Regions from separate parts of the Bradyrhizobium sp. 2TAF36 genome, predicted to be linked through region 1. Evidence: predicted binding sites of a transcription regulator. Region 1 holds the regulator's gene; each other region holds the start of a gene.

Region 1 (8,126 bases):
TGCTCGGTTTCGCCAGCCACTCGCCGGGAGGGCTCGGCGTGTTCGATGCCGCCATGCTGGTCGGCCTCTGGCAGATGGATCGCGAGGAACTGCTGGGTGGCATGCTCCTGTTCCGCGTCCTCTATTATCTCTCCCCCTTCGTCATATCTGTAATCTTGCTGACGTTTCGCGAGGTTATAATCGGCGCTCGATCGAAGCGCTTGCAGCAGGCGGCGCTCAAGCTCGACCCCGGCCCGGCGCGTGAAGCCGCCTATGTGAGAGAGCGCAGCGACACCGGCGCCTGACCGGCGCATCCCCTTTAGGAGAAGCCCGCCCCGATGGCGATCGACGCACCATCTTCTCCCTCCGCGCAGCCCTGGTCTGACCGGCTGCGGCACTCGACCGTCATCCTGATCGCCGCAGCGCTGGCGCTGTCGGTGGTGGTCTCGCTCGGCGAATTGTCGGTGATGCGGGCGGCGACGGTGTTCCTCTGCATCGCGGCCGCGGCGCTGATCCCCTGGCGGCTGCACGACAATGCCGCTTCGCGCGACGACACCCGCCGCGTCAACCCGGTCGAGAGCGCGGCAGTGGCCGCGGTCGTCGCCGGCATGCCGGATCCGGCGGTGCTGCTCGACCGCGCCGGGCGTGTCATCCATCTCAATGCCGCCGCCGCCCAGCTGGCGCCGGCGCTGCGCAAGAACGAGCTCGCCCAGTTCGCGCTGCGCTCGCCGGAGATCATCACGGCGCTGCGGGAGTCGATTGCGACCACCGAGCCGCGGCGCACGACCTATCTCGACCATGTCCCGGTCGACCGCTGGATGGAGCTGACCATCACGCCGGTGCCGGTGCCGACCTCCTTCGGCGGCGCCGACAAATGCATGCTGATGACCTTCCACGACCAGACGCCGCTGCGCCGGGTCGAGGAGATGCGCGCAGACTTCGTCGCCAATGCCAGCCACGAGCTGCGCACGCCGCTCGCCGCGCTGTCGGGTTTCATCGACACGCTTCAGGGCCAGGCCAAGGACGATCCCAAGGCACGCGAGCGGTTCCTCGGCATCATGCACAACCAGGCGACCCGGATGGCGCGCCTGATCGACGATCTGCTCTCGCTGTCGCGGGTCGAGCTGTCGGCCCATGTGCGGCCCGACACCCTGGTCGACCTGCTGCCGATCATCTTCCAGGTTGCCGACGGGCTCGAGCCGCTGGCGCGGGAGCGCCAGGTCGAGGTCGAAACCCATCTGCCTGAGACTCCGGTGATGATTGCGGGCGACCGCGAGGAATTGCTTCGCCTGTTCGAGAACCTGATCGAGAACGCGCTCAAATACGGGGCGTCGGGCGGACGTGTCATCGTGTCGCTGGCCGCCGCGGCAGCCACTGATGGAACTCAGGAAATCCGGGTCATGGTCCGTGATTTCGGACCCGGCATCGCGCCCGAGCACCTGCCGCGACTGACCGAGCGGTTCTACCGGGTCGACGTCGGTGACAGCCGCTCGCAGGGCGGGACGGGGCTCGGATTATCGCTGGTGAAACATATTCTTAACCGCCATCGCGGCCGGCTTTTGATCGAGAGCGTGCCCAAGCAGGGCGCCGTTTTCACGGCCTGTTTTCCCCAGGCGAAGACCGCGGCTCCAACCTGATATTCAAGCGATTTCAATCGCTTGGCCGTGTCATCCAGCTGTCACGAAACCTTCGTAAAAGCACAGCCGACCGCTCCTAAAGGGGCGGCACGGGGAGCGCGATCGGGCGCGGATGGCGCTTCGCTCCCCTGTATGGAGACCACCATGAATTTCATCAAAACTATCGTCGCTGCCGGCTTGGTCGCCGCATCGGCGACGGCGGCGTTTGCCGCCGATATCACGGGTGCCGGTGCGACGTTCCCGTTCCCGATCTATTCCAAGTGGGCTGACGCCTACAAGAAGGAGACCGGCAACGGTCTGAACTACCAGTCGATCGGCTCCGGCGGCGGCATCAAGCAGATCCAGGCCAAGACCGTGACCTTCGGCGCCAGCGACGCGCCGCTCAAGGCCGAGCAGCTCGAAAAGGACGGCCTCGTCCAGTGGCCGATGGTGATGGGCGCCATCGTTCCGGTCGTGAACATCGAGGGCTTGAAGCCCGGCGAGCTGGTGTTCGACGGCGAGACCCTGGCCAGCATCTATCTCGGCAAGATCACCAAGTGGGACGACGCCGCGATCAAGAAGCTCAATCCGAACGTGAAGCTGCCGTCGGACGCGATCACCGTGGTCCGCCGCTCGGATGGTTCGGGCACCACCTTCAACTTCACCAACTATCTCGCCAAGGCCAGCGCGGACTGGAAGAGCAAGGTCGGCGAGGGCACGGCGGTCGAGTGGCCGGTCGGCGTCGGCGCCAAGGGCAACGAAGGCGTGTCGGGCAACATCAGCCAGACCAAGAACTCGATCGGCTACGTCGAGTACGCCTATGCCAAGCAGAACAAGCTGACCTACACCGGTCTCGTCAACAAGGCCGGCAAGCCGGTGCAGCCGACGGTCGAAGCCTTCCAGGCCGCGGCTTCCAACGCCGACTGGGCCAAGGCTCCCGGCTACTACGTCATCCTGACCGACCAGCCCGGCGACAAGTCCTGGCCGATCACGGCGGCGACCTTCATCCTCATGCACAAGGATGCCACCGACAAGGCAGCCTCGCAGGAAGCCATCAAGTTCTTCCGCTGGGCCTTCAAGAGCGGCGGCAAGGCGGCTGAAGAGCTCGACTACATCCCGATGCCGGACCCGGTCGTCCAGCTGATCGAGAAGACCTGGGCTGCCGAGATCAAGAGCTAAGCGCTCTGTGTCCCGGACTGGGCGCCGGGATCTCACAAGACCTCCGCTCCGGATCGGCCTCGCGCCGCATCCGGAGCGCAAGACCAACAACAAGACCGACAACAAGCGTATATCAAACGGGCACAGGGGATCGGCGTGGCAGAGATGGCCGTTCAGAGCGATGTAATCGACGACGCCGGACCGTATGACCGCGCCAAGGCCTTGGGCGCCTTCAAGCTCGGCGACCTCACCTTCTACTGGATCACGCGGCTGTCCGCGATCTCGGTGCTCCTCATCCTCGGTGGCATCATCATCTCGCTGATCGTCGGCGCGTTCCCGGCGATGAAGGAATACGGCTTCGCCTTCCTGTGGACGCAGCGCTGGGCGCCGTCGGCAGATCCGCCCGTGCTCGGCGCGCTCGGCCCGATCTACGGCACGCTCATCACCTCCTTCATCGCGATGGCGATCGCCATTCCGGTCGGTCTCGGCATTGCGATCTTTCTGACCGAGCTCTGCCCGCAATGGGCGCGCCGCCCGATCGGCATGGCGATCGAGCTGCTCGCCGGCATTCCCTCGATCATCTACGGCATGTGGGGCTTCTTCGTGCTCGGCCCGTTCCTGGCCAACACGTTCCAGCCCTTCATGATCAAGATCTTCGACGGCGTCCCCGTGCTGGGCGCGATCTTCGCAGGCCCGCCGTCCTATCTCAGCCTGTTCAACGCGGCGCTGATCCTCGCCATCATGGTGCTGCCCTTCATCACCTCGATCTCGGTCGACGTGTTCAAGACGGTGCCGCCGGTGCTCAAGGAAGCCGCCTACGGCGTCGGCTGCACCACCTGGGAAGTCGTGCGCAGCGTGGTGATCCCCTACACCCGCGTAGGCGTCATCGGCGGTGTCATGCTGGCGCTCGGCCGCGCGCTCGGCGAGACCATGGCGGTGACCTTCATCATCGGCAACTCGTTCCGCATCTCGTCGTCGATCTTCGCCCCGGGCACCACGATCTCGGCGGCGATCGCATCGGAGTTCGCCGAGAGCGACGGCCTGCACCAGTCGGGCCTGATCCTGCTCGGCCTGCTGCTGTTCGTGCTGACATTCTTCGTGCTCGCGGCTGCACGGTTGATGCTGATGCGTCTTGAAAAGAAGGCGGGGAAGTAACATGAACCCGATCTACGCACGCCGCCGCCGCATGGACATCGTCATCCGTGTGCTCTGCCTGGCTGCCGCTGCCTTCGGCGTCACATGGCTCGCGCTGATCCTGATGACGCTGCTCTACAACGGCATTGCCGGCCTGAACCTGGAGCTCTTCGTTGCGGACACGCCGCCTCCGGGCTCGACCGAGGGCGGCCTGCGCAACGCCATCGTGGGTTCGATCATCATGACCGTGCTCGGCGTCGGCATCGGCGCGCCGCTCGGTCTGTTCGCCGGCACCTATCTCGCCGAGTACGGCCGCAACGACCGCCTGACCTCGGTGATCCGCTTCATCAACGACATCCTGCTGTCGGCGCCCTCGATCATCATCGGCCTGTTCATCTATGGTGCGGTGGTGGTGCCGATGCGCGGCTTCTCGGCGATTGCCGGCTGCCTCGCGCTTGCGGTGATCGTCATCCCGGTGGTGCTGCGCACGACCGAGGACATGCTGCTGCTGGTGCCGAACGCACTGCGTGAGGCGGCCTCGGCGCTCGGCGTGCCGCGCTCGCTGGTGATCAAGCGCATCGCCTATCGCGCGGCGCGCTCGGGCCTCATCACCGGCGTGATGCTGGCCACCGCCCGCGTCGCCGGCGAGACCGCGCCGCTGCTCTTCACCGCGCTGTCGAACCAGTTCTTCAGCCTGGGTCTGAACAAGACGATGGCGAACCTGCCGGTCACCATCAACAATTTCGTGCAGAGCCCCTACGCCTACTGGAAGCAGCTCGCCTGGAGCGGCGCGCTGCTCATCACCCTGACCGTTCTTGCCCTGAATATTGGCGCGCGCATTCTGAGCGCCGAGAGGACCGCAAAATGAGTGATCTTTCCGTATCGATGAGCGCGGCCGGTGGTTTGCCCCAGGCGCCGGTGCTGCCCGAAGCTCCGGCCAAGGTGACGGTGCGCAACCTCAATTTCTACTACGGCGAGCACCACGCGCTGAAGAACATCAATCTGGCGCTCGGCACCAACCGCGTCACGGCGTTCATCGGCCCGTCGGGCTGCGGCAAGTCGACCCTGCTGCGCATCTTCAATCGGATGTACGACCTCTATCCGGGCCAGCGCGTCACCGGTCAGCTCATGCTCGACCAGACCAACGTCCTCGACCCCAAGCTGGACCTCAATCTGCTGCGCGCCCGCGTCGGCATGGTGTTCCAGAAGCCGACGCCGTTCCCGATGACGATCTACGAGAACATCGCCTTCGGCATCCGCCTTTACGAGAAGATCTCGAAGTCCGAGATGGACGACCGCGTCGAGAAGGCGCTGCGCGGCGGCGCGCTGTGGAACGAGGTCAAGGACAAGCTCAACGCCTCCGGCCTGTCGCTCTCCGGCGGCCAGCAGCAGCGCCTCTGCATCGCCCGCACGGTCGCGGTGCGGCCCGAGGTGATCTTGTTCGACGAGCCCTGCTCGGCGCTCGACCCGATCTCGACCGCCAAGGTCGAGGAGCTGATCCAGGAGCTGTCCGAGAACTACACGATCGCGATCGTCACCCACAACATGCAGCAGGCGGCGCGCGTCTCCGACAAGACCGCCTTCATGTATCTCGGCGAGCTGATCGAGTTCGACGACACCAGCAAGATCTTCACGTCGCCGACCGACCGGCGCACGCAGGATTACATCACCGGCCGGTTCGGCTGAGGAGACGGAACATGGGTTCTGAACATACCGCAAAGGCCTTCGACACCGACCTCCAGGAGCTCACGCGCCTGGTCGCCGAGATGGGCGGCATCGCCGAGCGCATGATCGTCGATTCCGTCGACGCGCTGATCCGCCGCGACGTCGCGCTCGGCCAGCGCGTCGTGACCATCGACGCCGAGCTCGACGCGCTCCAGAAGAAGATCGAGGAGCGCGCCGTTCTCACCATCGCGCGCCGCCAGCCGATGGCGGTGGATCTGCGCGAGATCGTCGGCGCCATGCGCGTCGCGACCGATCTCGAGCGGATCGGCGACCTCGCCAAGAACATGGGCAAGCGCGTCGCGGCGCTGGAGACGGATTTCCATCCGCTCAAGCTGTTCCGCGGTCTGGAGCACATGACCGACCTCGTGCAGCAACAGGTCAAGTCGGTGCTGGACGCCTATGCCGCGCACGATCTGCCGGCGGCGATGGCGGTGTGGAAGGGCGACGAGGAAGTCGACGCCATCTGCACCTCGCTGTTCCGCGAGCTCCTCACCTACATGATGGAGGATCCGCGCAACATCTCGTTCTGCATCCATCTGATGTTCTGCGCCAAGAACATCGAGCGCATCGGTGACCACGCCACCAACATCGCCGAGACCGTGTTCTACATGATCGAGGGCCAGGCGATCACCGACAAGCGGCCGAAGGGCGACATGACGACCTTCGCCACGACGGTCCCGAACACTTAAGGAGCGACGAACACCATGGGCGCACGCATTATGGTGGTTGAGGACGAGGAAGCTCTCACCGAGCTTCTCCGCTACAACCTCGAAGGCGACGGCTATGACGTCGAGACGGTGATGCGCGGCGACGACGCCGACACCCGCCTCAAGGAGCACATCCCCGATTTGATCGTGCTCGACTGGATGTTGCCGGGCCTCTCCGGCATCGAGCTGTGCCGGCGGCTGCGCACCCGGCCCGAGACCAAGCAGCTCCCGATCATCATGCTCACCGCGCGCGGCGAGGAGAGCGAGCGGGTGCGGGGCCTTGCGACCGGCGCCGACGACTACATCGTCAAGCCGTTCTCGGTGCCGGAGCTGCTGGCACGCGTGAAGGGCCTGCTCAGGCGCGCCAGCCCCGAGCGGCTCGCCACGGTGCTCGCCTATGGCGACATCGAGCTTGACCGCGACAAGCGTCGCGTGGCGCGTTCGGGCCGGCCGATCGATCTCGGCCCGACCGAATATCGCCTGCTGGAGTTCTTCCTGGAGCATCCCGGCCGCGTATTCTCGCGCGAGCAGCTGCTCGACAGTGTCTGGGGCCGTGACATCTACATCGACGAGCGCACTGTCGACGTCCATATCGGCCGCCTGCGCAAGCTGCTCAATCTCGGCCGCGAGCAGGACCCGATCCGCACCGTCCGCGGTGCGGGCTACGCACTGGACGATCGCTTTGCGAAGGCGGAGCAGGCGTAAGCTTGGTGAGCTGCGGCCGCACCCTCGGTGTCGTCCCGGACAAGCGTAAGCGCAGGTCCGGGACACCCACAGCGAGTGGTTATTGTGTGAAAAGGTAACTCCGAGTCCCCGTAGCCACATCTTGCGGTGGTTAAGGGTCCCGGATCTGCGCGCGCTTGAGGCGCGCTTGTCCGGGACGACATCGGATTTGTTGAGCCGCCATCGTGTGACGGCTCCTTTCCGAGCTCAGAACGACCTCAGCGCGGACCCGGCTTCACCGGCGCGCGCCGGCGATCGGCCGCGGGCTGATACGCCACGCGCGAGTGCTGGGCGCAGTAGGGCAGGCCGGAGAGCGCCTTGCCGCCGCAGAAGAAGAAATCCGGGCTCGAGGGATCGCCGACCGGCCAGTGGCAGGTCGCCTCGTTCAGCTCCAGCAGCGACAGCCGCTGGCTCATCGGCACGACGTTGTCGTAGGTGACCGGTTCGGCCTCGACCTCGACTTCGAAGGCCTGCGCCAGCGCGGTGTTGCCGCGTGCGATCGGGCGGGTCACCCGCATCATGTGCTGGGCGGGGCGCGCCTTGCGCGGCCGCGGCGCTGCCGATGAAGGGCTCTTGGCGCGGCCCGACAGGCCGAGCCGGTGCACTTTGCCGATTACGGCATTGCGGGTCACATTGCCGAGTTCAGCGGCGATCTGGCTGGCCGAAAGTCCGGCCTCCCAGAGCTTTTTCAGCTGCTCGACGCGATCATCCGACCAGGTCAAAACGGTCATTGCACCCTTTCCTTCGCCGGCGCTTGCCATCCTGGCGGCCGCACGGCGAATGCCTAAGCTTCGAAAAACCCGTGCCGCCAGAATCCCTTAAGGCTCGCCGGGCGCACCAGATGCGCCCGAACGCTTACGCCGGTACATGAGGACTTAGAGGATCAGAACTGCTGCACGAGATGTCGTATCTGACAAGCCAAACGCTACAATATGGCGTGACTCACGCGCAAGAGTCCGCCGACTCGCTTCCACATGTTCCGTGGCGGAAATACGCAAAATCGCCACCGCAAGACTACGGATTCTGCGTTTCGCGAGGCTTTCCGGGCGGCATTGACACCGGTTTCACCAAGCATAAGATAGTC
Region 2 (8,126 bases), on a different contig from region 1:
TGAACTGGAAATCTCGCTCGTCGACGTGCCGACTCCCGAGCCCGCCGCGGACGAGGTCGTCGTCCGCGTCGAGGCGGCGCCGATCAACCCGTCCGACCTCGGCCTTCTCGTCGGCGCGGCCGATATGAGCACGGCGAAGGCGTCCGGCAGCAAGGACGCTCCCGTCATCACCGCGAAGGTGCCGGAGGGCGCGATGCGGGCGATGGCCGGCCGGCTCGACGAAGCCATGCCGGTCGGTAACGAAGGCGCGGGCGTCGTCATCAAGACCGGCTCGTCGGATGCCGCGAAGGCATTGATGGGCAAGACCGTCGCCATGATCGGCGGCGCGATGTACGCGCAGTACCGCACGCTGAAAGTGCGCGAGTGCCTGCCGCTGCCGGCGGGCACCACGCCGGCTGAAGGCGCCTCCTGCTTCGTCAATCCGCTCACGGCGCTCGGCATGACCGAGACCATGCGGCGCGAGGGGCACAAGGCGCTGGTGCACACCGCGGCCGCCTCCAATCTCGGCCAGATGCTGAACAAGATCTGCATCAAGGACGGCATTCCGCTGGTCAACATCGTGCGCAGCAAGGAGCAGGCCGACATCCTGCACAAGATCGGCGCCAAATACGTCGTCGATTCCACCGCACCGAGCTTCCTCGGCGATCTCACCAATGCGCTGGTCGAGACCGGCGCCACCATCGCCTTCGATGCCATCGGCGGCGGCAAGCTGGCCGGCGACATCCTCAACTGCATGGAAGCTGCGATCAACAAGACCGCCAAGGAATACAGCCGCTACGGCTCCAACGTGCACAAGCAGGTCTACGTCTACGGCGCGCTCGATATCCGCCCGATCGAGCTGCCGCGCGGCTTCGGCATGGCCTGGGGCGTCGGCGGCTGGCTGCTGTTTCCGTTCCTGATGAAGATCGGGCAGGCGGACGGAGCCAGGCTGCGCCAGCGCGTCGTCGACGAATTGAAGACGACCTTCGCCAGCCACTACACCAAGGTGGTGTCGCTTCAGGAGGCGCTCGATCCCGCCAACATCGCGGTCTACGCCAAACGGGCCACCGGCGAAAAATTCCTCATCAACCCAAATAAATCTTCGTGATGTGCCACGGCACACCATCCAAAGAAGGACTTGCCTTCTGAGCGAAGCGGGGGAACATTTGCGCCGCAATTGAAAGCGGGGCAACCGCAAGCAAAGAAGGGGACACTTCCATGACTGATCTGAATCGCCGCGACCTGCTCGCGGGCGCTGCCGCTATGGGCGCGGCGGCCGTAACCGGACTTGGACCGACCACCGCCAGTGCCTCGGTGCCGCAAAGCGGGGCACAGGCGCCCGGCTTCTATCGCTACAAGGTCGGCAGCTACGAGTGCACCTCGATCAACGACGGCGCGCGCACCTTCCCGATGCCGGACAAGTTCGTCGTCAACCTGCCGAAGGAGGAAGCGCTGGCCGCGGGCGAGGCGGCGTACATGCCGAAGGGCATGGTCACGGTGCCGTTCAATCCGCAGCTCATCAACACCGGCTCGAAGCTGGTCCTGATCGACACCGGCAACGGTGTTGCCAATCTCGAGCCGAGCAAGGGCGCGGTCGGCCGTACGCTGCAGAACCTCGCCGCTGCCGGCGTCGACCCGAAGCACATCGACGTCGTGCTGCTGTCGCATCTCCATCCTGATCACACCAACGGTATTCGTCTGGCCGACGGCGCGCTCGCGTTCCCGAATGCGGAGATCATGGTGCCGGCGAAGGATTGGGAGTTCTGGGCGAGCGACGAGAACGCGGCCAAGGCGCCGAACGACATGACGAAGAACTACTTCGCCAACGTGAAGAAGACCTTTGCCGGCCTCGAATCCAAGGTCACGAAATACGAGTGGGGCAAGGAGGTCGCGCCGGGCATCACCTCGATCGCGACGCCCGGCCATACGCCGGGTCATACCTCGTTCGCGGTGGCCTCCGGCGACAAGAAGGTGCTGATCCAGTCTGACGTCACCAACATTCCGGAGTTCTTCCTGCGCAATCCGGATTGGCACGTGGCGTTCGACAACGACGGCGCGATGGCGCAGGCGACGCGCCACAAATTCTACGACATGGCGGCAGCCGAGAAGGCGACCGTGATCGGCTTCCACTTCACCTTCCCCTCGGTGGGGCATGTCGAGAAGGACGGCGCGAAATACCGCCTGATCCCGTCGGCCTGGAATCCGACGATCTGAACCGAGCCAGGGGTTTGCGAGAAACGTCAGGCCGCCTTCGGGCGGCCTGATTGTTTTTGGATCGTAGCGACCATCTGCTTTCGAGAAACTCAGCGTTTCCAAACAAAACCGGTTCATGCACTTGCATCCATCGACCCGGATCGCTTAAGTGCCGCCCCGGAACTTCCGCTCAAGCCCCCAAGGACAATCCATGGCCTACAACATCGTCGTGATCGCCGGCAGCCTGCGCAAGGACAGCTTCTCGCTGAAGGTCGCCAACGCGCTCGCAAAGCTCGCGCCGGCCTCGCTCAAGCTCGAGGTCATCACGCTGGCAGGCATCTCGTTCTTCAACCAGGACCTCGAGGGCGCGCCGCCCGCGGACTGGCTGGCCTTCCGCGAGAAGCTGCAGAAGTCGGACGGCGTCATTTTCGTCACCCCCGAATACAACCGCGCCATCCCGGGTGTGCTGAAGAACGCCATCGACGTCGCCTCGCGCCCCTACGGCAAGAGCTCGTTCAACGGCAAGCCGGTCGGCATCATCTCGAACTCGCCGGGCCCGCTCGGCGGCGTCAGCGCCGCCAAGACGCTGCAGAACATCCTGCCGGGCATTGCCGGACCGATCCTGCAGCAGCCGGAGATCTATCTGAACGCGGTCGGCGATGCCTTCGATGCGGAGGGGAACCTGACCAAGGAATCTCTGAAGCCCGTCCTCCAGGCCTATATCGACGCGTTTGCTGCGCACGTGGCCAAACACCACGGCTGACGTCTTTCTTCGTCATGGCCGGGCTTGTCCCGGCCATCCACGTCTTGGCTCGTGGTGACGAAAAACGTGGATGCCCGGCACAAGGCCGAGCATGACGGCTGGGGGTAGGGACTGGAACGCGAAGGGGGAAGCGATTAGCACTCCCTTAACCAACCTGCCGCATCTTCCCAAGATGGTCTCCCGCGCGCGCCTGAAATCGATCCTGACCGGCCTTGCCCTCTATGCGATGGCGGCCGCTATCGTCGGCTATTTCGGCGTCAACGCCTACACCGGCAAATACGGCCTCAACGCCCGTCAGGAACTCGACCAGGAGATCATCGCGCTGACGAGCGAGCTGGCCCAGCTCAAGCGCGAGCGCGCGAAGAGCGAGCAGCGGGTGTCGCTGCTGCGGACGTCGCGGATCGATCCTGACATGCTGGACGAGCGGGCGCGCTATCAGCTCGACTATGTCAATCCACACGATCTCGTTCGGATGATCCCGGCGAAGTAGCGTTTGCCGCTGCATTCGAAACCGGCATCGAAAGCCGCTGCCGAAATCCGACAATCGTGTAGCAATTCTACCGAAAGTCTTAGGCTTGGAACCGGGCTGCCGCCTTGACGGCAACGCAGCAACGGCCCCATGGCTTCTGCCGCCGTCTGCCTGAGTTGACGCAGATCAACCGGGCCATGCCGGCGCAGCCTAGACTGCCACCCGGAGGAAACAGTGATGAATGGGCCAATGTCCCGGCATCACGCGGCCCGCGTCGAGGCCGCCATTGCGTCAGGCCAGGCCGCGCGCTCCGCGCTGGTGGCCTCATGGCGCCGTTCGTCCCGATTGCATCATCTCGATCCCGCCGGTCGTAGCGCGCCGATGCGGCTGAGCGATGTCGAGTTGCGGCAGGCGCGCGAGCGCGTCGCGCCGCTGCTCGCCGCCGCGCAAGGCGCGATGGACCGGCTCTATCAGGCGGTCGGCGCGAGCGGCTGCTGCGTGCTGCTCGCCGACGGCGCGGGCGTGCCGGTCGACCGCCGCGGCACAGCGGTGGACGATGCGACGTTCCAATCCTGGGGCCTGTGGACCGGCGCGCTCTGGAGCGAGGATCATGAAGGCACCAACGGCATCGGCACCTGCGTCGTCGAGCAGCGCCCGCTGACGATCGACCGCGACCAGCATTTCTTCACCCGCAACACGCTTCTGAGCTGCACCGCCGTTCCGATCTACGACCACGAGGCGGCGTTTGCGGGCGTGCTCGACGTCTCCTCCTGCCGCGCCGACCGGACCGATACGTTTTCCAATCTGATCGCGCTCGCGGCAGGTGAGGCGGCGAGGCGCATCGAGGCCGATCTGTTTCGCCGCGCCTTCGCCCATGCCCGCATTGTGCTGACGCAAGGCGCGGACGGCCAGGCCGGCGGCCTCGTCGCGGTCGATGCAGATGATCTCGTGATCGGCGCGACCCGGTCCGCGCGGGTGGGACTCGGGATTGCGCCCGGCCGTCCCTTGCAGCCGGTGCCCGCGGCTAACCTCCTCGGCGGCGAACCCGCGCATGACCATCTTGCCGGCGGCCAGCGCGCGGTGTTGCAGCGGGCGCTGCTGCGCGCGGACGGCAATGTTTCGGCCGCCGCCAAGGCCCTCGGCATCAGCCGTGCCACGCTGCACAGGAAGCTCAAGCGGTTCGAGCTGAAGCACTGAGGGCCCTTGCCTTGCCCACGACTGTCGCAGAACTGCGACAGGTTACCCCGGCCATCGCTGACGCCCGGGCTGACAGGAAAACGCTCCCGCGACATCGTTGGCGCAAGTCGTGAACACGCGACGAATTGCGCAAACAGCAAACATCGGGAGTGATCAATGAACAAGGTGGAATTCCTCGGCGTCACCCAGGTTCCGTTCGCCGAACGCTATGACAATTTCATCGGCGGCAAATTCGTCGCGCCAATCTCCGGCAAGTACTTTGACAACGCCTCGCCGGTGAACGGCCAGATCGTCTGCAAGATCGCGCGTTCCGATGCGCAGGATGTCGAGGCCGCCCTCGATGCGGCGCACGCCGCCAAGGCCGCCTGGGGACGCACCAGCGTCGCCGAGCGCGCCGCGATCCTGAACCGGATCGCCGACCGGATGGAAGAGAATCTGGAGCGCCTTGCGGTTGCGGAGACCTGGGACAACGGTAAGCCGATCCGCGAGACCCGCGCTGCCGACCTGCCACTCGCGATCGATCATTTTCGCTATTTCGCCGGCGTGGTGCGCGCACAGGAAGGCTCGATCGGCGAGATCGACCACGACACCATCGCCTATCATTTCCACGAACCGCTCGGCGTGGTCGGCCAGATCATCCCCTGGAACTTCCCGCTGCTGATGGCATGCTGGAAGCTCGCGCCGGCGCTTGCCGCCGGCAATTGCGTCGTGCTCAAGCCGGCCGAGCAGACGCCGGCCTCGATCATGGTCTGGGCCGAGATCATCGGCGATCTCCTGCCGCCCGGTGTCCTCAACATCGTCAACGGCTTTGGCCTCGAGGCCGGCAAGCCGCTCGCCTCCAGCCCGCGGATCGCGAAAATCGCCTTCACCGGCGAGACCTCCACGGGCCGGCTGATCATGCAATATGCCAGCCAGAACCTGATCCCGGTCACGCTGGAGCTCGGCGGCAAGTCGCCGAACATCTTCTTCAACGACGTCACCGCCGAGGACGACGACTTCTTCGACAAGGCGATCGAAGGCTTTGTGATGTTCGCGCTGAACCAGGGCGAGGTCTGCACCTGTCCGAGCCGGGCGCTGGTCCACGCCGATATCTATGACCGCTTCATGGAGCGGGCGCTGAAGCGCGTCGCCGCGATCAAGCAGGGCGACCCGCGTGCGGCCGACACCATGATCGGCGCGCAGGCATCTAGCGAAAAGCTCGCCAAGATCCTCTCCTATATCGACATCGGCAAGCAGGAGGGCGCCAAGGTGCTGGCCGGCGGCGGTCGTGCCGAGCTCGGCGGCGATCTTTCCGGCGGCTTCTACGTCCAGCCGACGGTGTTCGAGGGCCACAACAAGATGCGAATCTTCCAGGAGGAGATCTTTGGTCCCGTCGTCTCGGTCACGACCTTCAAGACCGATGACGAAGCGCTCGCGATCGCCAACGACACGCTCTATGGCCTGGGAGCCGGCGTCTGGAGTCGCGATGCCAACCGCTGCTACCGCTTCGGCCGGGCCATCCAGGCCGGACGGGTCTGGACCAACTGCTACCATGCGTATCCTGCGCATGCCGCGTTCGGCGGCTACAAGCAGTCGGGCGTCGGTCGCGAGACCCACAAGATGATGCTCGATCACTACCAGCAGACCAAGAATCTGCTGGTCAGCTACAGCCCGAAGAAGCTTGGCTTCTTCTGATCGGGCAAGATCTGATTGGGCAAGATCTGATGGGGCAAGATCTGATCGGGCAGGAGAGGGCGGCGCAATCTTGCGCTGCCCTCTCCGTCGTCATCCGTCTGTCAGAGTCTTGAGACAAGACGACAGAGCCGACCGTATCCGGTTCGGCGCCCGCGGCATTCGAAGCGATGCCGGGCAAAGACGGAGGCTTGGTGATGCGGAACAGTCGTTCAGGACGGACAATGGGTGTCGCAGCGATGCTGTTCGGCGCGGCGGTGCTGCCGCTGTCGATGGCCTTTGCACAGTCCGGCGCGGCGCCAGCTGGCGCCAAGCCCTTCCTGACCGTCGATGGAAAGGCGCCACTGGTCCTTGGACATCGCGGCCTGCCGGGCCTGGTACCTGAAGAGACCGAGGCGTCGTACGACCTCGCCGCGGCGCTCGGGACCGATGCGCTCGAAGAGGATTTGCACCTGACCAAGGATTGCGTTCTGGTCGTGCGTCATAACCCCTGGCTGAGCGACAACACCAACATTGCCGAGGTGGCGAAGACCAATGCGGCCGTCGCCGCCCGCAAGCGAACCGTGCCCGGTGTGCGCGTCAAGGCCCCGTCGGCCACCGGCGTGCCTGCCGACTACCTGACGGATCTGAGCGATCCGGCCGATCCCAAATCGGTGCTGAAGTCGCTGATCGTCGACGGCGAGGATCATACCAACGACTGGTCGATCAGCGATTTCACCATGGCCGAGCTGAAGCAATGGATCGGCGGCACCACCTATGACGCGGCCAACGAGCGGCCGAAAGTCTTCAACGGCAAGCTCCCGATCATCAGCTTCCAGGACGTCATCGACATCGCCAAGGTCAAGAGCAAGGAGACCGGGCGGTCCATCCTCGTCTATCCCGAAACCAAGAACCCGACCTGGAACAATGCCCAGGCGATCGCCAATGGCTGCGGCGCGGCCGGCAGCCGTCCGCTCGAGGATGCCCTGATCAAGATCATCAGGGATAACGGCCTCAACACCAAGGACGCTCCCATCCTGGTCCAGAGCTTCGAACCCGGCAGCCTGAAATATATGCGCAGCCACGGCCTCCAGACGCGGCAGGTCCAACTCGTCGACGGCAACGGAATCGACTTCAAAACCGGCAAGGTTCTCCTCAACAACATCACGAATTCGCGCCCGTTCGACTGGACGGTTGCAGGCGATGCGCGCCTGTACGATGCGATGCTGACGGCCGAGGGGCTTGCCGAGATCAAGACCTACGCCGACGGCATCGGCCCGTGGAAGGCCTATATCGTTCCGCTCAAGATCGCGCCGTGGAAGGACGCAAATGCCGACGGCACGCCCTACAAGGGATCGACGCCGGAGGCTTCGACCCAGGACGCGACCAGCCTTGTCGCGGACGCGCACAAGCTCGGTCTTTTCGTGCATGTCTTCACGTTTCGGAACGAGAAGAAATATCTTGCCGCCGACTATCGCGGCGACCCGAGCCTTGAATATCTCAAATTCTACCGGCTCGGCGTCGATGGGGTCTTCAGCGACTTCACGCACACCGGCGTTGCCGCCCGTGCGGCGTATTTGCGCGAGTTGGGCTGGTAAGGCTGGCACGGCGAATCGGACGCGCGTGGGATTTCGGATACAAAACGGCGCGTCCGATTTCTCTGCGTTGGCTGCCCACGTTCCCTTCGCTGACCGGTGAGCTAAAGTTGCCCGATCGGCGGCAAAGGTTTTGCAAAGTTTCGGCCACGTTGCAGTGCGGCATAATGAAAGTCGCGCCATGCCGCCGCGGTCCTTTCCAAGGGCGTTTGACTTGGGTTAGAGAGGGCTGAAGTTTTCTCTGACCCGGAATTCCCATGGCCGCACCCAAGAAAGCCGC
Region 3 (6,090 bases), on a different contig from region 1:
GCATATTTGCCGATCGGCAGCGGCTTGCCGAGCAGGTAGCCCTGCACGCCGTCGCAGCCCTCCTTGGCAAGAAAGACGAGCTGATCGAGGGTCTCGACGCCCTCGGCGATGATCGACATTTCGAGGCCGTGGCCGAGATCGATCACGGCGCGGACGATAGCCGCCGATTGCGGGTTGCGGCCGAGATTCATGATGAAGGCGCGGTCGATCTTGATCTTGTCGAACGGGAACGCCTGGAGATAGCTCAGCGAAGAGTAACCGCTGCCGAAATCATCCATGGAGATGCGCACGCCGAGTGCCTTCAGCCGGCGCAGCAGGGCGAGGCCGCGGTCGAAATCCTCGATCAGCACCCCCTCGGTGATTTCCAGCTCGAGCCGGCCGGGTGCCAGGCCCGTCTCGATCAGGATTGAATGGACCAGCCCGACCACGTCGCCGTGCATGAACTGCGCCGGCGACAAATTGACCGCGACCTGGAGCGGCTTCGGCCAGGACGCCGCCTCGCGGCAGGCCTCGCGCAGGATCCACTCGCCCATCTCGACGATCAGGCCGCTCTCCTCCGCGATCGGGATGAACTCGGCCGGCGAGACCTGGCCGCGCACCGGATGCTGCCAGCGCGCCAGCGCTTCGAAGCCGATAATCTCGCTCTCGGCGACGCTGTGGCGCGCGATGCCCTGCGGCTGGAACGCGAGCGACAATTCGCCGTTCTTGATCGCTTTCGACAGGTCCTGGTGCAGCACGCGGCGGTCGCGGATCTGCTGGTCCATCTCCGGCTGGTAAAGGCCGATCGTGCCGCGCGACTTCTGCTTGGCGCGGAACAGCGCCGCGCCGGCATTGGCCAGCAGCGATGCGCCGTCGGCACCATTATGCGGGAAGATCGACATGCCGGTGGTGACGCCGGCGCGGACCGCCCGGCCGTCGATCTGAAATTCCTGGGCAACGGCCTCGCCGAGCTGCTGCGCCAGCGCAAGGCCCGCCTCCGGCTGCTTGCCGTCGATGATGAGGCCGAACTCGTCGCCGGACAGGCGCGCCACCACGCCGCCGCGCGCGGAATCCTGAAGCCGCTGGGCCACCTCGATCAAGAGCTTGTCGCCGAGCGCATGACCGAAGACGTCGTTGACCTCCTTGAGGCCGTCGAGGTCGAGGCAGAGCACGGCGAACTCCTCGCTGGTGCCTTCGCAGGCCTCGATCATCTGGGTCAGCGCCTGAAGGAAGGCGGCGCGGTTCGGCAAATCGGTCAGGCCGTCGTGATAGGCCATGTGCGCCATGCGCGACTCGGTCTGCCGGCGGTCGGTGACGTCTTCGTGGGTCTTGATCAGATATTGCGGCTCGCCGGCATCGCTGAGCACGGTCGCCCGCCGGGTCAGGAACAGCCGCAGGCCGTCCTTGGTGGAGATCGGGTGCTCCTCGGTAATCATCCCGCGCTTCTTGATCGCGGCCTCGTCGCGCGCGATGATCAGCTTGGCTTCCTTGGGATTGAAGATGTCGGAGGCGGTCAGGCCCGTGGCCTCTTCGCGCCGGCGGTTGAGGATCGTCTCCGCGCTGCGATTGGCGAGCAGGTAGCGGCCGTCCTTGACCTGCTCCACGATCAGCGCCACCGGAATGTTGTCGACCACAAGCTCCAGGAACTTCTTCGTGCTCTCCAGCTCCTGCGACAGCGAGCGACGGTCGGTGATATCCTCGAACACGAGCATCAGGAATTCGGGCTTGTTGCTCTCGTCGCGGACCACGATCCGGATCGAGGCAACCATGCGCCGTTCACCGGCGCGGTCGACCTCGAATTCATTGCGGAACTGGCCGTCCGGCGAATTCAGTGCCGCCTTGTCGGCCGCCTCGATGCTGGCCGTCGAGATGGGCGCGAACAGCTCCCGCGCATTCTTGCCGACGGCGTGGTCGCGCGAGAACCCCCAGAACCGTTCATAGGCGCTGTTGGCGAAGATGTAGCGACCGTCCTCGATGTTCTTCGCGGCGACGCAGGCCGGCACGTGGTCCAGCACGGTTTCCAGGAATTGCTTGGTGGAGGCGAGCTGCCGTGACAGCTTGCGCTGATCGCTGACGTCCAGATGCGTCGCGACCGAGCCGCCGTTCGGCAACACGAAATATTTCACCAGGATGGCGCGGCCATCAGGCAGTTCGGTGATCAGGCCGTTGGGGCTCGCCGCCTTCTCGTAGAACTCATCGTCGGAGACACCGCCGAGGACGTCGCGCTTGCGCCTGAGTTCGAGGATGTCGTAGCCGGTCATCCCGGTCCACAGATCCGAGCGCGCCAGGCCGTAGATCTCGAGATAGCGGTCGTTGCAGAACATGATGCGTCGTTGCGCATCCGTCATCACCACGCCCTGGTTGAGATTGTTCATGGCGGAGGAGACGAAGGCGTTGCGCCGCAGCTGCAAGCGCTTGGTGCGGCGCAGCGAGGAATGGATCCACAGCGCGATGGCGGCCAGGAACGCACAGACGACGATGCCGCCGATCAGCGCTTCCCAGACCAAATTGGGATCGAGCTTGCCTGGCGGCGCGAAGCTGTCCGAGAGCGCAAAGGCGCGCGCAGGCGCGACCGCGCTGCCCAGGCACACGACGGCCTGCACAGCAATCGGAAGCGTGCTGCCCACGTGCCAGTTCTTCTCAGCCATCAGCCACCCGCGCTTTCAACGTCGGATTGTCTGGCTTCACGGGTTTGGATCGGGTAAACGCCTGTACGCGCAACAGAAAAATGTGACGCCAAATACGGCAATTGCCCTGACATGATAAATGCTTCCTTAATGGAAAACGGCCCGGTGCCGTGGTTCTCAGGCCTGATGCCACCGTTGCTTTCAATGGATACACTGCACAACCATGGATAGGGTCGACTGCGTCGTCATCGGAGCCGGCGTGGTCGGGCTCGCGGTGGCTCGAAAGCTTGCCCAGGCCGGGCGCGAGGTGATCGTGCTCGAGGAAGCCGAGGCCATCGGCACCATCACCTCCTCGCGCAACAGCGAGGTGATCCATGCCGGGATCTATTACCGCGCCGGCAGCTGGATGGCGCGCATGTGCGTCAGCGGCAAGCATGAGCTGTACCGCTACTGCGGCGAGCGCGGCATCCCGCACAAGAACTGCGGCAAGCTGATCGTCGCGACCAGCGCCAAGGAGACCGAGAAGCTGCAATCGATCAAGGCGCATGCCGAGGCCAATGGCGTGCTCGACATGCAGCTGCTCACGGGCGAAGCCGCACGCGCGCTGGAGCCGGCGCTCGCCTGCGATGCCGCGCTGCTCTCGCCATCGACCGGCATCATCGACAGCCACGCCTACATGCTCTCGCTGCGCGGCGAGGCCGAGGCGGCCGGCGCGGCCTTTGCGTTTCACACCCCGCTGATCCGCGCCAAGGCAGCCGGCGATGTGATCGAGATCGAGGCCGGCGGCGAAGCGCCGATGACGCTGCAATGCGGCCTGCTCGTCAACGCCGCCGGGCTCTCGGCGACAACGGTCGCACGCCACATCGACGGCATGCCGATCGACCGGATTCCGCCGGCCTATCTCGCCAAGGGAAACTATTTCAGCTGCAACGCCAGGGCACCGTTCTCGCACCTGATCTATCCGGTGCCCGAGCCAGGCGGGCTCGGCGTGCATCTGACGCTGGACATGGCCGGGCAGGCACGCTTCGGCCCCGACGTCGAGTGGATCGAGACGATCAATTACGAGGTCGATCCATCACGCGCCGAGCGCTTCTATCCGGCGATCCGGAGATACTGGCCGACGCTGCCCGACGGCGCGCTGATGCCGAGCTATTCAGGCATTCGCCCGAAGATCGTGCCGCCGGCGGTGGCCACGCAGGATTTTCTGATGCAGGGCCCGCGCGATCACGGCGTCGAAGGCCTGATCAACCTGTTCGGCATCGAATCGCCGGGACTGACGTCATCGCTCGCGATCGCGGATCACGTCGCCGAGCTCGCAGGCATCTAGGGGATTTTCCATCGGAGCGGAAAGGCTCCAAGCGCCGCGCAAATAACTTTGCACGCTGCGCACCTTCATGCAGGGATGAGCGCAATAGCTCTCACCCCTGCATGAAAGGGTAAGTTCAACTCTACACTGTTACAGGGGTTACTAGTGGAGCGTGTCGCCGGTGTGCTTCAAACGCTCGATCTGGTCCTTGACCATCAACTTCCGTCGCTTCAACTCAACAATTTGCAGGTCGTCTGTTGAAAGGTGCACGAGAGCTTCGTGCAATTCGTTTTCAAGCGTTTTGTGCTTCCGTTCCAATTCAACCAGATGTGCCTGAATTGTCATTCGAAACCTCCTCGGTAGGGGGAAACCTTGGATTCGATCCGGACAAACAAGTGTACATCACCGATTCGTTCTGTCGATATGTATCCGTCGTCGCAGCGTCATTTTTGAAAATTCATATGTAACGAATCGTGAGTAAGGAACCACGCTGGAAAAATCCATGATATCAATGTGCTTGCGCAACGCCGCAACGAATCGTCGAAATATCTTGCGAGAGTTCGGTGAGCGGCGGCCCGAGATCGCTTGCGATCACGGCGCGCAAGGACGATAATTTCCACAGGGCATCCACAGCCTTGAATCTCACGCCCATCGGGTTTTCGGCCACCGCGAACATGACCAATGAAGACGAGCGTGAGCTCGAAGCCGAGCTCACCCGGTTGCAGCAAGAACACCGAGATCTCGACGCCGCGATCGATGCGATGCATCAATCGCCTGCCCCCGACCTGTTGCGGTTACAACGGTTGAAGAAGCGCAAGCTGTTGTTGCGCGACCGTATCGCGTTCATCGAAGACCAGATCACGCCGGACATCATCGCCTGAACCGCGAGGCCCTTTTCGTGGCAGCTCGCCGCATCCGAATCCGCTTGACTCGAAAAGAACAAAATAGGAACATTTGGGCATCCCACCGCCCCAAGAAACGCCCAGGAAACCTCCGAGGACAACGCAGATGTCGGCAACCGCCCTTCTCGACAACAGCCATTATGAACAGGCCTGCGACCAGGCGATCGCGATGTGCGACGGCAATCTGCGCAGCACCATCAAGGCGCTGATCATGGCCAACGAATATCTGGAAGCAGAGCTGGAAGAATTACAGGCGGCGATTTCAGCCGGCTGCATTCCCGAGACCGCACGCAGCAAGGTGCGGAGCAACAGCAGCGCCGCCTGAGTTCAACATCGGAGCAACGCCATGTCGGATGTGACCTACTACGTTGCAATGCCCTTCCTGATCGATGCCGACGGATCGCCTGTCGCGGGCGCCGCGGAGGAATGCCAGAGCTCGGCGGCCGCGTTGCGGCGCGCCGAGATCCTGGCGCACGGTGCCGGCCATATCGGCGCGGTTGCGTTCAGCCGCAGCGGCGATCCCATGACCGGCGAATTCGGCGACGCCACGCTGCTGCGCAAATTCGGCAACGTGCCGGAAGATCTGGCCACGCTGTAAGGGTTGTTGCTTGAGCATGATCTCCGCGCAACGCGGTCCGCGCTTGTCGCGAAGATCGTGCCCTAGTTGCTGACCAGCCTGATCAGCGGCTCGTGCCGCCGGTGCGCCTTGCGCACATACATGGCGGCATCAGCCTCCTCCAGCGCGCGGCCTGCATCGGACTGTGCCCCCAGCAGCGCGACACCTGCGGAGGCGCCCGCGGTCACGCGCTGACCGCGAAAGGCAAACGACAATTCGTCGATCGCCTGCTCGAAAGTCGCGGCCTTCGCCTTGGCGTCGGTCTCGCTGAGATTCCAGAGCAGCAGCGCGAACTCGTCGCCGCCAAGCCGGCCGACCACGTCCGAGGCGCGGACCTGCCGCGTCAGGGTGGCCGCAATCGCCTTGAGCACCTCGTCTCCGGCGGCGTGGCCGAAGGAATCATTGATCGGCTTCAGGCGATCGACGTCGAGGACGATCAGCGCGCCGCTGGCGCGGTAGCGCTTCATGTAGGCGATGGCGCGCGCGAGCTCGCGCTCGAAGCCGCGCCGGTTCGGAATCTCGAGCAGGAAATCGGTGTCGGCCGCAGCTTCCAGTTCCGCGACCCGCCGCGCCGCCTCCTTGAGCTTGCTCCGCAAGCCGCGGATGGTCGCCCTGGTGTCGGCGGCGGCCGGCGCTCCGCGCCGCGCCGGCTTGGCCGAG
Region 4 (8,126 bases), on a different contig from region 1:
GATGAAGTAGTGCGCGTATTTCAGCTCGGCGATCAGCGCGAGCTCTTTCTTCAGGGTCGTGCGCAGCTTGTCATCGATCTTGCCGCCGAAATATTTGTCGACGCCGGCCCAGGTCAGATCCTCCAGATGCTCTTGCGCGGTCTTGCCCCGCGGCACCGGTTCGTCCGGATACTGGTATTTGAGCTGGTCGAGCGTGAAATCGATCTTGCCCGCAAAGCGCATGGTCTCCGCGATCGCCTCGGGAAAATCGCGGAACAGCCGCGACATTTCGCGTGGCGTCTTCAGGAAGCGCTCGGCGTTGGCTTCGAGCTTCCTTCCGACCGCCTCGATCGTGGTTTTTTCCCGGATGCAGGTGAGCACGTCCTGGAGCGGACGGCGGCCGGGATCGTGATAGAGCACCTCGTTGGTCGCGAGCAGCGGCACGTTTGCTTTGGCGGCGAGATCATCGAGCCGCGCCAGGCGGCGGCGGTCGTCGCCGCGATAGACCAGGCTCGCCGCCAGCCACACGCCCTCGGCGCGGCTGTCCTTAAGCTTGGCGAGAACATCCAGCGCCTGCGCGGGCTCGAAGCGATGCGGCAGCGTCAGGATCAGGAGCTGGCCCTCGGAAAACTCAAGAAGGTCGGCAAAAGAGAGATGGCATTCGCCCTTCTCGATCCGCGTGATGTCGTCGCCGCGCTTGCCTCTGGTGAGGAGCTGGCACAGCCGGCCATAGGCGGCGCGGTCGCGCGGATAGACAAAAATGTCGGGCGTGCCGTCGATGAAGACGATGCGCGCGCCGATCAGCAATTTCGGCTTGTGCAGCACCTTGTCATTGTCGAGCTCCTTGTAGGCGCGCACCACGCCGGCGAGCGTGTTGTGGTCGGCAATGCCGATCACGGGAATGCCGAGGATGCTCGCCTGATGCACATAGGCGCGCGGATCCGAGCCGCCGCGCAGGAAGGAGAAGTTGGTGGTGATGCCGATCTCGGCATAAGCGGGCGTGGTCATGCGAAGAGACCGTGCACATACCAGTTGGGGGGAATGGGTTTGCCTTCGTCGTCGAACACCTCTCCTTCGTAAAGACCGTCGCGAAAGATCCAGAAGCGCAGGCCTTCGGCATCCTCGATGCGGAAATAATCCCGCGTCAATTGCTTGCCGTCCTGCCGCCACCATTCCATCGCGATGCGCTCGGGCCCTTCCACCCGCACCACCGCATGCAGCGCACGCCGCCAGGTGAACTGATGCGGCGGGCCGTCCGGCACGGTCGCGAACGGCACCTTGATCGGCTCCGGTCTGTCGAACAGCCGCAGGGGGCGCAGCGGCGGCTCGCTCTCGGCGCGCGCCGGCCATTCGGCCTGCATGGCCACGGCGAGATGGTGCTGGGCAGGCGCGGCCAGCACCGCACATTCGGGGATATGGGTATCCTCAGGCAAATGCACGACGACGCGCTTTCCGCCGATGCGCGCGGCGATGCGGTCGATCAGCGCGGCGAGCTCGTCATTGTCATGGACATGGGCGTCGAGATCGCGCTGCTCCTGCACCACGATCTCGGTGCGGCTCGCCGACAGCCGCACCATGTCGAAACCAAAGCCGGGATCCAGCGGATCGGCGAGCGCATCGAGACGTTCGCGAAACAGCCGGTCGATGACTTTGCTTTGCGTCACCGGCCGCCCGGTCTCGACCATGATCGCGCGCACCACGCCGTCGGTACGAAAGAAGGCGGCTTCCAGGCGCCGCGCGCCCTTGCCCTGCTTCTCCATGGACGCGATCAGCGTGTCGGCGAGCCGCGACAGCGTCAGCGCGATCATGGTGTCGGTGGCGATCGGTTCGGCAAAGCGCTTCTCCACGATATAATCCGGCAGCGGTTTGCGCGGATTGATCGGGGCATCGCCATGCCCCTGCGCATGCGCGAGCAGCGTGGAGAACCGCGCGCCGAACCGCGCCGTGATCTCATGCGGCTCGCGCGAGGCGACATCGCCGATGGTTTTCAGGCCGGCGCGGCGCAGACCAGTGGTGATGGCCTCGCCCGCACCAAGCGCGGATACCGGCAGCCGGCTGATCGCCGCCGCCTCCCCGCCATCGGCGACGATGGTGCCGGAGGCCTGCCGCGTCAGCGTGCGCGCACAGACCGAGGTGCCGGCGATCGCCGCGCTGACGGCAAAACCCTGACGGGCGAGCGCGCGGACGAAGGTCTGCAACAACGCAGCCTCGCCGCCGAACAGATGCGCGCAGCCGGTGATGTCCAGAAACAGCCCGTACGGCGGATCGAGCGCCACCAGCGGCGTGAAGCGGTCGCACCAGTCGGCGACGTCGCTGAGCGTCTTCGCATCGGCCACGACATCGGCGTCGAACACTTTCAAGTCCGGACACATCGCCCGTGCATTGGCCAGGGGCTGGCCGATGTGCAAGCCGAGGCGCTCGGCGGCTTCGTCCAGCGCATGGATCACCAGCGCATTGTTGTCCTTGATGACAACGATGCTCGGATCATTGGTCTTACCCAGCGCGCCGAAGAACCGCTGAATCCGATCGATGGGCAGGCGCGGCAGCCACAGGCTGAGGATACGTCGACGGTTCAGAGAACTGGCACTCATCACATTTCCATTCCATGATCCACCGGCCGCACGGGCCATGACGATTGCGCAAGAGTTCGGCATCGAAGCGCGGCGCGCCCCAGGAGCTCCATGCCGGGCCCGGCGGCGAATGCGCCGCGCGCAACATCCACCGCGTCTCCGCGGTCGAGGGCAGCGGCTGCGCGGCCATCCGCAACATCAGGCCGGTGACACCGGAGCCTTGCGCGGCCAGTGTCAGCTTGCGGCTCGCCACGAGATCGAACTGCCGCGTCTCACCCCAGAGCTCGAGCACAACGGCGCCAAGCGCGTCGCAGGCGAGCGCATCGGCCGAGGTCCGCAACGCGCTCTCGACATCGGCGGCGCGCACCATCACCACGCGGCGCGGATCGAGACCGATCTCGGCAAGCCCGCTCATCGACAGCGCGCCGGTCTCGAGTTCCGAAAAATCCTGCCGCACCCACAGCAGCGGCCGGCGCCGCGAGACACGCCCCGCAAGCCCCATGACAAAACCCGTCGCGGCGGTTCCCTGCCGGCCCTCGCAAAACACCTCGTGGATCACCGCGCGCGCGAGCCCGCCCTTCAGCGCGCTGTCGACCTCGTCGTGGCCGAGCGCGACGCGATCGTGCTGATGCACGACCTCCGCCGTCTCGATGCGCTCGATCTGGCCGCGCAAGGTCGCAAGCGCGTTCATCCGTGCGCCGCTCATATACGCCGCTCCTTCAGAGGTGATTGCCGAGGTTCTCAAAAATAAGAACCTACGGCTGGCTCATTTGTTCATGATATGTTCTAATATAAAGCTAACAGCGGCCGGGGAGTCAATCGAATTGGTGCTCATCCGGATTCGTAAGCTGAATCAAAGGGATTCCACGATGGACGTACAACGCAAGCTGGAGATTCTGGCTGATGCCGCCAAATACGACGCGTCGTGCGCCTCCAGCGGCACCGAGAAGCGGGATTCCAGCGATGGCAAGGGCATGGGCTCGACCGCGCCGGGCATGGGCATCTGCCATTCCTACGCGCCGGACGGACGCTGCATCTCGCTGCTCAAAGTGCTCCTGACCAACGCCTGCAATTACGACTGCCTTTATTGCGTCAACCGCGCCTCCTCCAACGTGCCGCGTGCCCGCTTCACCATCGACGAAGTGGTCAAGCTCACGCTCGACTTCTACCGGCGCAATTACATCGAGGGCCTGTTTCTCTCCTCCGGCATCATCCGCAGCCCCGACTACACCATGGAGCAGGTGGTCAGCGTCGCGCGCAAACTGCGCGAGGAGCATCACTTCCGCGGCTACATCCATCTCAAGACCATTCCCGAGGCCGACGACGCGCTGATCGCGGAAGCCGGCAAATATGCAGATCGCCTCTCCATCAACATCGAGATGCCTGAGGAGACGAGCCTGCAGCAATACGCACCGGAAAAGGATGTGCGCGCGATCCGCCGCACCATGGGCCGGCTGCGGCTGAAGCTCGACGAGGCCGAGGAAAACCGCAGCACAAAGACGAAGGCCAGGCCGCAGCGCTTCGCGCCCGCCGGACAGAGCACACAGATGATCGTCGGCGCCGACGCGGCCTCTGATCACACCATCCTGCACACCAGCTCCAATCTCTATGGCTCCTACCGGCTGCGGCGCGTCTATTACTCCGCCTTCAGCCCGATCCCCGATGCCAGCCGCGCTTTGCCTCTGGTACAGCCGCCGCTGCTGCGCGAGCACCGGCTTTACCAGGCCGACTGGCTGATGCGGTTCTACGGTTTCGACGTTGCGGAGATCGTTGACGACAGCGCGATGCTGCCGCTCGACATCGATCCGAAGCTCGCCTGGGCGCTGCGCCATCGCGACCGCTTCCCGCTCGACGTCAACCGCGCCAGCCGCGAGGAGCTGTTGCGCGTGCCGGGCTTCGGCACCAAGGCGGTCGAACGCATCATCGCGACGCGGCGCGCCACCACGATCCGCCTCTCCGATCTCGCGCGGCTGCATGTGCCCCGCAACAAGGCGCTGCCATTCATCGTCCTCAGCGATCACCGGCCCGCGCCGCATCGCCTCGACGAGGCGCGGCTGATCGAACGGTTCAAGCCGAAGGCAACACAATTGGGGTTTGGCTTCTGATGCAGTACATCACCCTCGACACCGAAACCGATTTCGACGGCTGGCGCAAAGCCGCGCGTAGCCTCGTGCTGCATCATGTGCAGCCAACCGATGTCACCTGGACCGTACAAGGCGGCGAAGCCGAGCTGTTTGCACCGCCCTCCCCGTCTCCGATATTTGAGGTGAACGACAGCACCTTTAACGTCTCGGCAAAATTCGTCGATCTCGCCAAGGCCGCGATCCTGCATCGCGACGGCGAGCGCTTTGCGATCCTCTATCGCCTGCTCTGGCGATTGAAGGACAATCACGATCTCATCGAGGTCGCGACCAATCCTGATGTCGCGCAAGTCACCGCCATGGCAAGAGCAGTCCATCGCGACGAGCACAAGATGCATGCCTTCGTGCGCTTCCGCGAGATCGGCCGCGAGCGCGCGGCGCATTACGTCGCCTGGTTCGAGCCGGAGCATTACATCGTCGAGCTTGCCGCGCCGTTCTTTGCCAAGCGCTTCGCCGACATGCCATGGTCGATCCTGACACCCGATCTGTGTGCGCATTGGGATGGCCACGCGCTCTCGTTCACGTCGGGCGTGAGCAAGAGCGAAGCACCCGGCGAAGACCGGCTCGAGGAAACCTGGCGGCGCTACTACGCCAGCATCTTCAACCCGGCGCGGCTGAAGGTGAAGGCGATGCAGACGGAGATGCCGAAGAAATACTGGAGGAACCTGCCCGAGGCGTCGATCATTAAGCCCTTGATCGAGGACGCCGAGCGCATGACCGGCGCCATGATCGCCAATGCCGCAACCGATCCGCACAAGCCCCAGAAGCGGCCGGAGGCTCCGATGCCACGCAAGCTGGCTGCCGACGATCTCGAAGCGCTCCGCGAGGAGGCCGCGCACTGCCGCGCCTGCCCGCTCTACAAGGACGCGACGCAGACCGTGTTCGGCGAGGGCCCGAAAGACGCGACCATCATGCTGGTCGGCGAGCAGCCCGGCGACAAGGAAGACCTCGCCGGCCACCCCTTCATCGGCCCGGCCGGCCAGATGCTCGACCGTGCGCTTCAGGAAGCCGGCGTCGACCGCAACAAGGTCTACGTCACCAACGCGGTCAAGCACTTCAAATTCGTGCCGCGCGGAAAGATCCGTCTGCACCAGAAGCCGGCGACGCCGGAGATCCGGGCGTGCCGGCAATGGTACGAGCGGGAAGTTTCGGCAATCCAGCCCGAGCTCATCGTGGCAATGGGCGCCACCGCCGCGCAGAGCGTGTTCGGCAAGATCACCCCGATCGGCAAGACCCGTGGCCGGCTCATAGATATGCCCGAGGGACGCAAGGCACTGGTGACGGTGCACCCGTCCTATCTGTTGCGGCTGCCTGATCCGGAAGCCAAAGTGCTGGAATATCAGCGCTTTGTCGAAGACCTGAAGATTGCCGCCAGTTTGCAGAAGAAAGCCCCACGCGCCGCCTAAATACTGGCGAATACTGGTGGGAAAGCGACTTTAGGACGCAGTTGTCATCCAGCCTTCAAATCCATCGCGGACAATAGCCCCTTCAAATTAGTTAAGGGGCGTCCAAAAATGACAGACGTTGCATTCGACCGTGCGGTAGGCGATCCGACGCCCGTCCAGCCGGCTTCCAGGCCAAATCTCGACAAGGGTTTTAACCCGCTCACGATGATCCTGTTCTTCGGCATCCTTGCCGCAGGCCTGCTGTTCGTTGCCTACAGCATCTATGTCGACGTCAACGCGACCGGCACGAAGGTGACGACCTTCCTGCCCTACATCCTCTTGTTCGTCGCGCTGCTGATCGCGCTCGGCTTCGAATTCGTCAACGGCTTCCACGACACCGCCAACGCGGTGGCGACCGTGATCTACACCCATTCGCTGCCGGCTGAATTCGCGGTGATGTGGTCGGGCTTCTTCAACTTCCTCGGCGTGCTGCTGTCCTCCGGCGCGGTCGCGTTCGGCATCGTCTCGCTGCTGCCGGTCGAGCTGATCCTCCAGGTCGGCTCCAGCGCCGGCTTCGCCATGGTGTTCGCACTCTTGATCGCCGCGATCATCTGGAACCTCGGTACCTGGTATTTCGGCCTGCCCGCCTCCTCCTCGCACACGCTGATCGGCTCGATCATCGGCGTCGGCATCGCCAATGCCGTCATGCGCGGCCGCGACGGCACCTCGGGCGTCGACTGGAGCAAGGCCACCGAGATCGGCTACGCGCTGCTGCTGTCGCCGCTGTTCGGTTTCATCTGCGCCGCCGTGCTGCTGCTGCTGCTCAAGTTCATCGTGCGCAACCCTGCGCTCTATGCCGCGCCCGAAGGCAACAAGGCGCCGCCGCTCTGGATCCGCGGCCTGCTGATCGCAACCTGCACCGGCGTCAGCTTCGCCCACGGCTCGAACGACGGCCAGAAGGGCATGGGCCTGATCATGCTGATCCTGATCGGCACCGTGCCGACCGCTTACGCGCTCAACCGCGCGCTGCCGGAGAGCCAGGTCGCCCAGTTCCAGAAGGTCTCGGAGGCCGCCTCCAAGGTGATCGCGGCCAAGGGCGCCGGTCACTCGATCATCGGCGATCCTCGTCCTGCGGTGACGCAGTACATCACCTCGCACCACATCAGCGAAGGCACCTACCCCTCGCTGTCGGTGCTGGTGAAGGATGTCGGCGACCAGGTCGCGAAGTACGGCTCGCTCAACAAGGTACCGGCGGAAGTGGTCGGCAACACCCGTAACGACATGTACCTGACCTCGGAAGCGATCCGCTTCCTGATGAAGGACAAGGAAAACGACCTCAACAAGGAAGAGGTCGCGACCTTGAACGCCTACAAGGGCGGCCTCGATAGCGCCACGAAGTTCATCCCGACCTGGGTGAAGGTCGCCGTCGCCATCGTGCTCGGCCTCGGCACCATGGTCGGCTGGAAGCGCATCGTCGTCACCGTCGGTGAGAAGATCGGCAAGACCCATCTCACCTACGCACAGGGCGCCTCCGCCGAGCTGGTCGCCGCCGCCACGATCGGCGCCGCCGACGTGTTCGGCCTGCCGGTCTCGACCACCCACGTGCTGTCGTCGGGTGTCGCCGGCACCATGGCCGCGAACGGCTCGGGCCTGCAGATGGCGACCATCCGCAACCTGCTGATGGCCTGGGTGCTGACGCTGCCCTGCGCGATCGCGCTGTCGGCCACGCTGTATGTGATCTTCTCGCGGATCTTCTGAAGCCGATCACGCGCCTCAAAGACAAAGGGCCCGTGCGATGCACGGGCCCTTTTCGTTTGTGGTTCGGGGGGCGGCGTTAAGACGCCGCGAGCGATTCCTCGACCAGCTTGACCCAATAGGACGTGCCGAACACGATCGCCTCGTCGTTGAAATTGTAGGCTGGGTGATGCAGGCCGGCGCTGTCGCCGTTGCCGCAGAAGATGAACGCGCCGGGCCGCGCTTCCAGCATGTAGGCGAAATCCTCGCCGCCCATCAGCGGCGGCATCTCGTGCACATTGGCCTCGCCGGCAACG

The links. Region 1 encodes PhoB, which activates phosphate uptake and scavenging genes when phosphate is short. Its sites were predicted from a motif close to TGTCATNNANCTGTCAT; they were not measured.
Region 2: a site for PhoB is predicted at 6,364-6,380, ahead of AB4Z51_RS28375 (glycerophosphodiester phosphodiesterase family protein). Genes of this name have one in related genera too.
Region 3: a site for PhoB is predicted at 4,343-4,359, ahead of AB4Z51_RS05040 (YdcH family protein). Genes of this name have one in related genera too.
Region 4: a site for PhoB is predicted at 6,139-6,155, ahead of AB4Z51_RS12415 (inorganic phosphate transporter). Genes of this name have one in related genera too.

The regions. Positions count from the first base shown of each region.
Region 1 covers NZ_JBFRFR010000011.1:47,615-55,740, reverse strand. The annotation lists gene AB4Z51_RS08415 (UPF0104 family protein) at 1-284, shown strand, start outside; gene AB4Z51_RS08410 (ATP-binding protein) at 318-1,616, shown strand; gene pstS (phosphate ABC transporter substrate-binding protein PstS) at 1,761-2,774, shown strand; gene pstC (phosphate ABC transporter permease subunit PstC) at 2,919-3,908, shown strand; gene pstA (phosphate ABC transporter permease PstA) at 3,910-4,755, shown strand; gene pstB (phosphate ABC transporter ATP-binding protein PstB) at 4,752-5,573, shown strand; gene phoU (phosphate signaling complex protein PhoU) at 5,585-6,301, shown strand; gene phoB (phosphate regulon transcriptional regulator PhoB) at 6,317-7,024, shown strand; gene AB4Z51_RS08375 (GcrA family cell cycle regulator) at 7,261-7,773, opposite strand.
Region 2 covers NZ_JBFRFR010000054.1:6,518-14,643, reverse strand. The annotation lists gene AB4Z51_RS28405 (zinc-binding dehydrogenase) at 1-1,087, shown strand, start outside; gene AB4Z51_RS28400 (MBL fold metallo-hydrolase) at 1,198-2,193, shown strand; gene AB4Z51_RS28395 (NADPH-dependent FMN reductase) at 2,384-2,935, shown strand; gene AB4Z51_RS28390 (FtsB family cell division protein) at 3,108-3,425, shown strand; gene AB4Z51_RS28385 (GAF domain-containing protein) at 3,642-4,601, shown strand; gene adh (aldehyde dehydrogenase) at 4,758-6,275, shown strand; gene AB4Z51_RS28375 (glycerophosphodiester phosphodiesterase family protein) at 6,497-7,849, shown strand; gene pdhA (pyruvate dehydrogenase (acetyl-transferring) E1 component subunit alpha) at 8,104-8,126, shown strand, end outside.
Region 3 covers NZ_JBFRFR010000007.1:15,496-21,585, forward strand. The annotation lists gene AB4Z51_RS05030 (sensor domain-containing protein) at 1-2,627, opposite strand, end outside; gene AB4Z51_RS05035 (NAD(P)/FAD-dependent oxidoreductase) at 2,830-3,933, shown strand; gene AB4Z51_RS05040 (YdcH family protein) at 4,075-4,257, opposite strand; gene AB4Z51_RS05045 (YdcH family protein) at 4,587-4,793, shown strand; gene AB4Z51_RS05050 (hypothetical protein) at 4,921-5,139, shown strand; gene AB4Z51_RS05055 (hypothetical protein) at 5,161-5,412, shown strand; gene AB4Z51_RS05060 (GGDEF domain-containing protein) at 5,475-6,090, opposite strand, start outside; gene AB4Z51_RS05065 (hypothetical protein) at 6,034-6,090, shown strand, end outside.
Region 4 covers NZ_JBFRFR010000018.1:14,225-22,350, forward strand. The annotation lists gene AB4Z51_RS12390 (error-prone DNA polymerase) at 1-987, opposite strand, end outside; gene AB4Z51_RS12395 (Y-family DNA polymerase) at 984-2,570, opposite strand; gene AB4Z51_RS12400 (ImuA family protein) at 2,473-3,255, opposite strand; gene AB4Z51_RS12405 (putative DNA modification/repair radical SAM protein) at 3,419-4,654, shown strand; gene AB4Z51_RS12410 (UdgX family uracil-DNA binding protein) at 4,654-6,096, shown strand; gene AB4Z51_RS12415 (inorganic phosphate transporter) at 6,205-7,833, shown strand; gene AB4Z51_RS12420 (M20 aminoacylase family protein) at 7,910-8,126, opposite strand, start outside.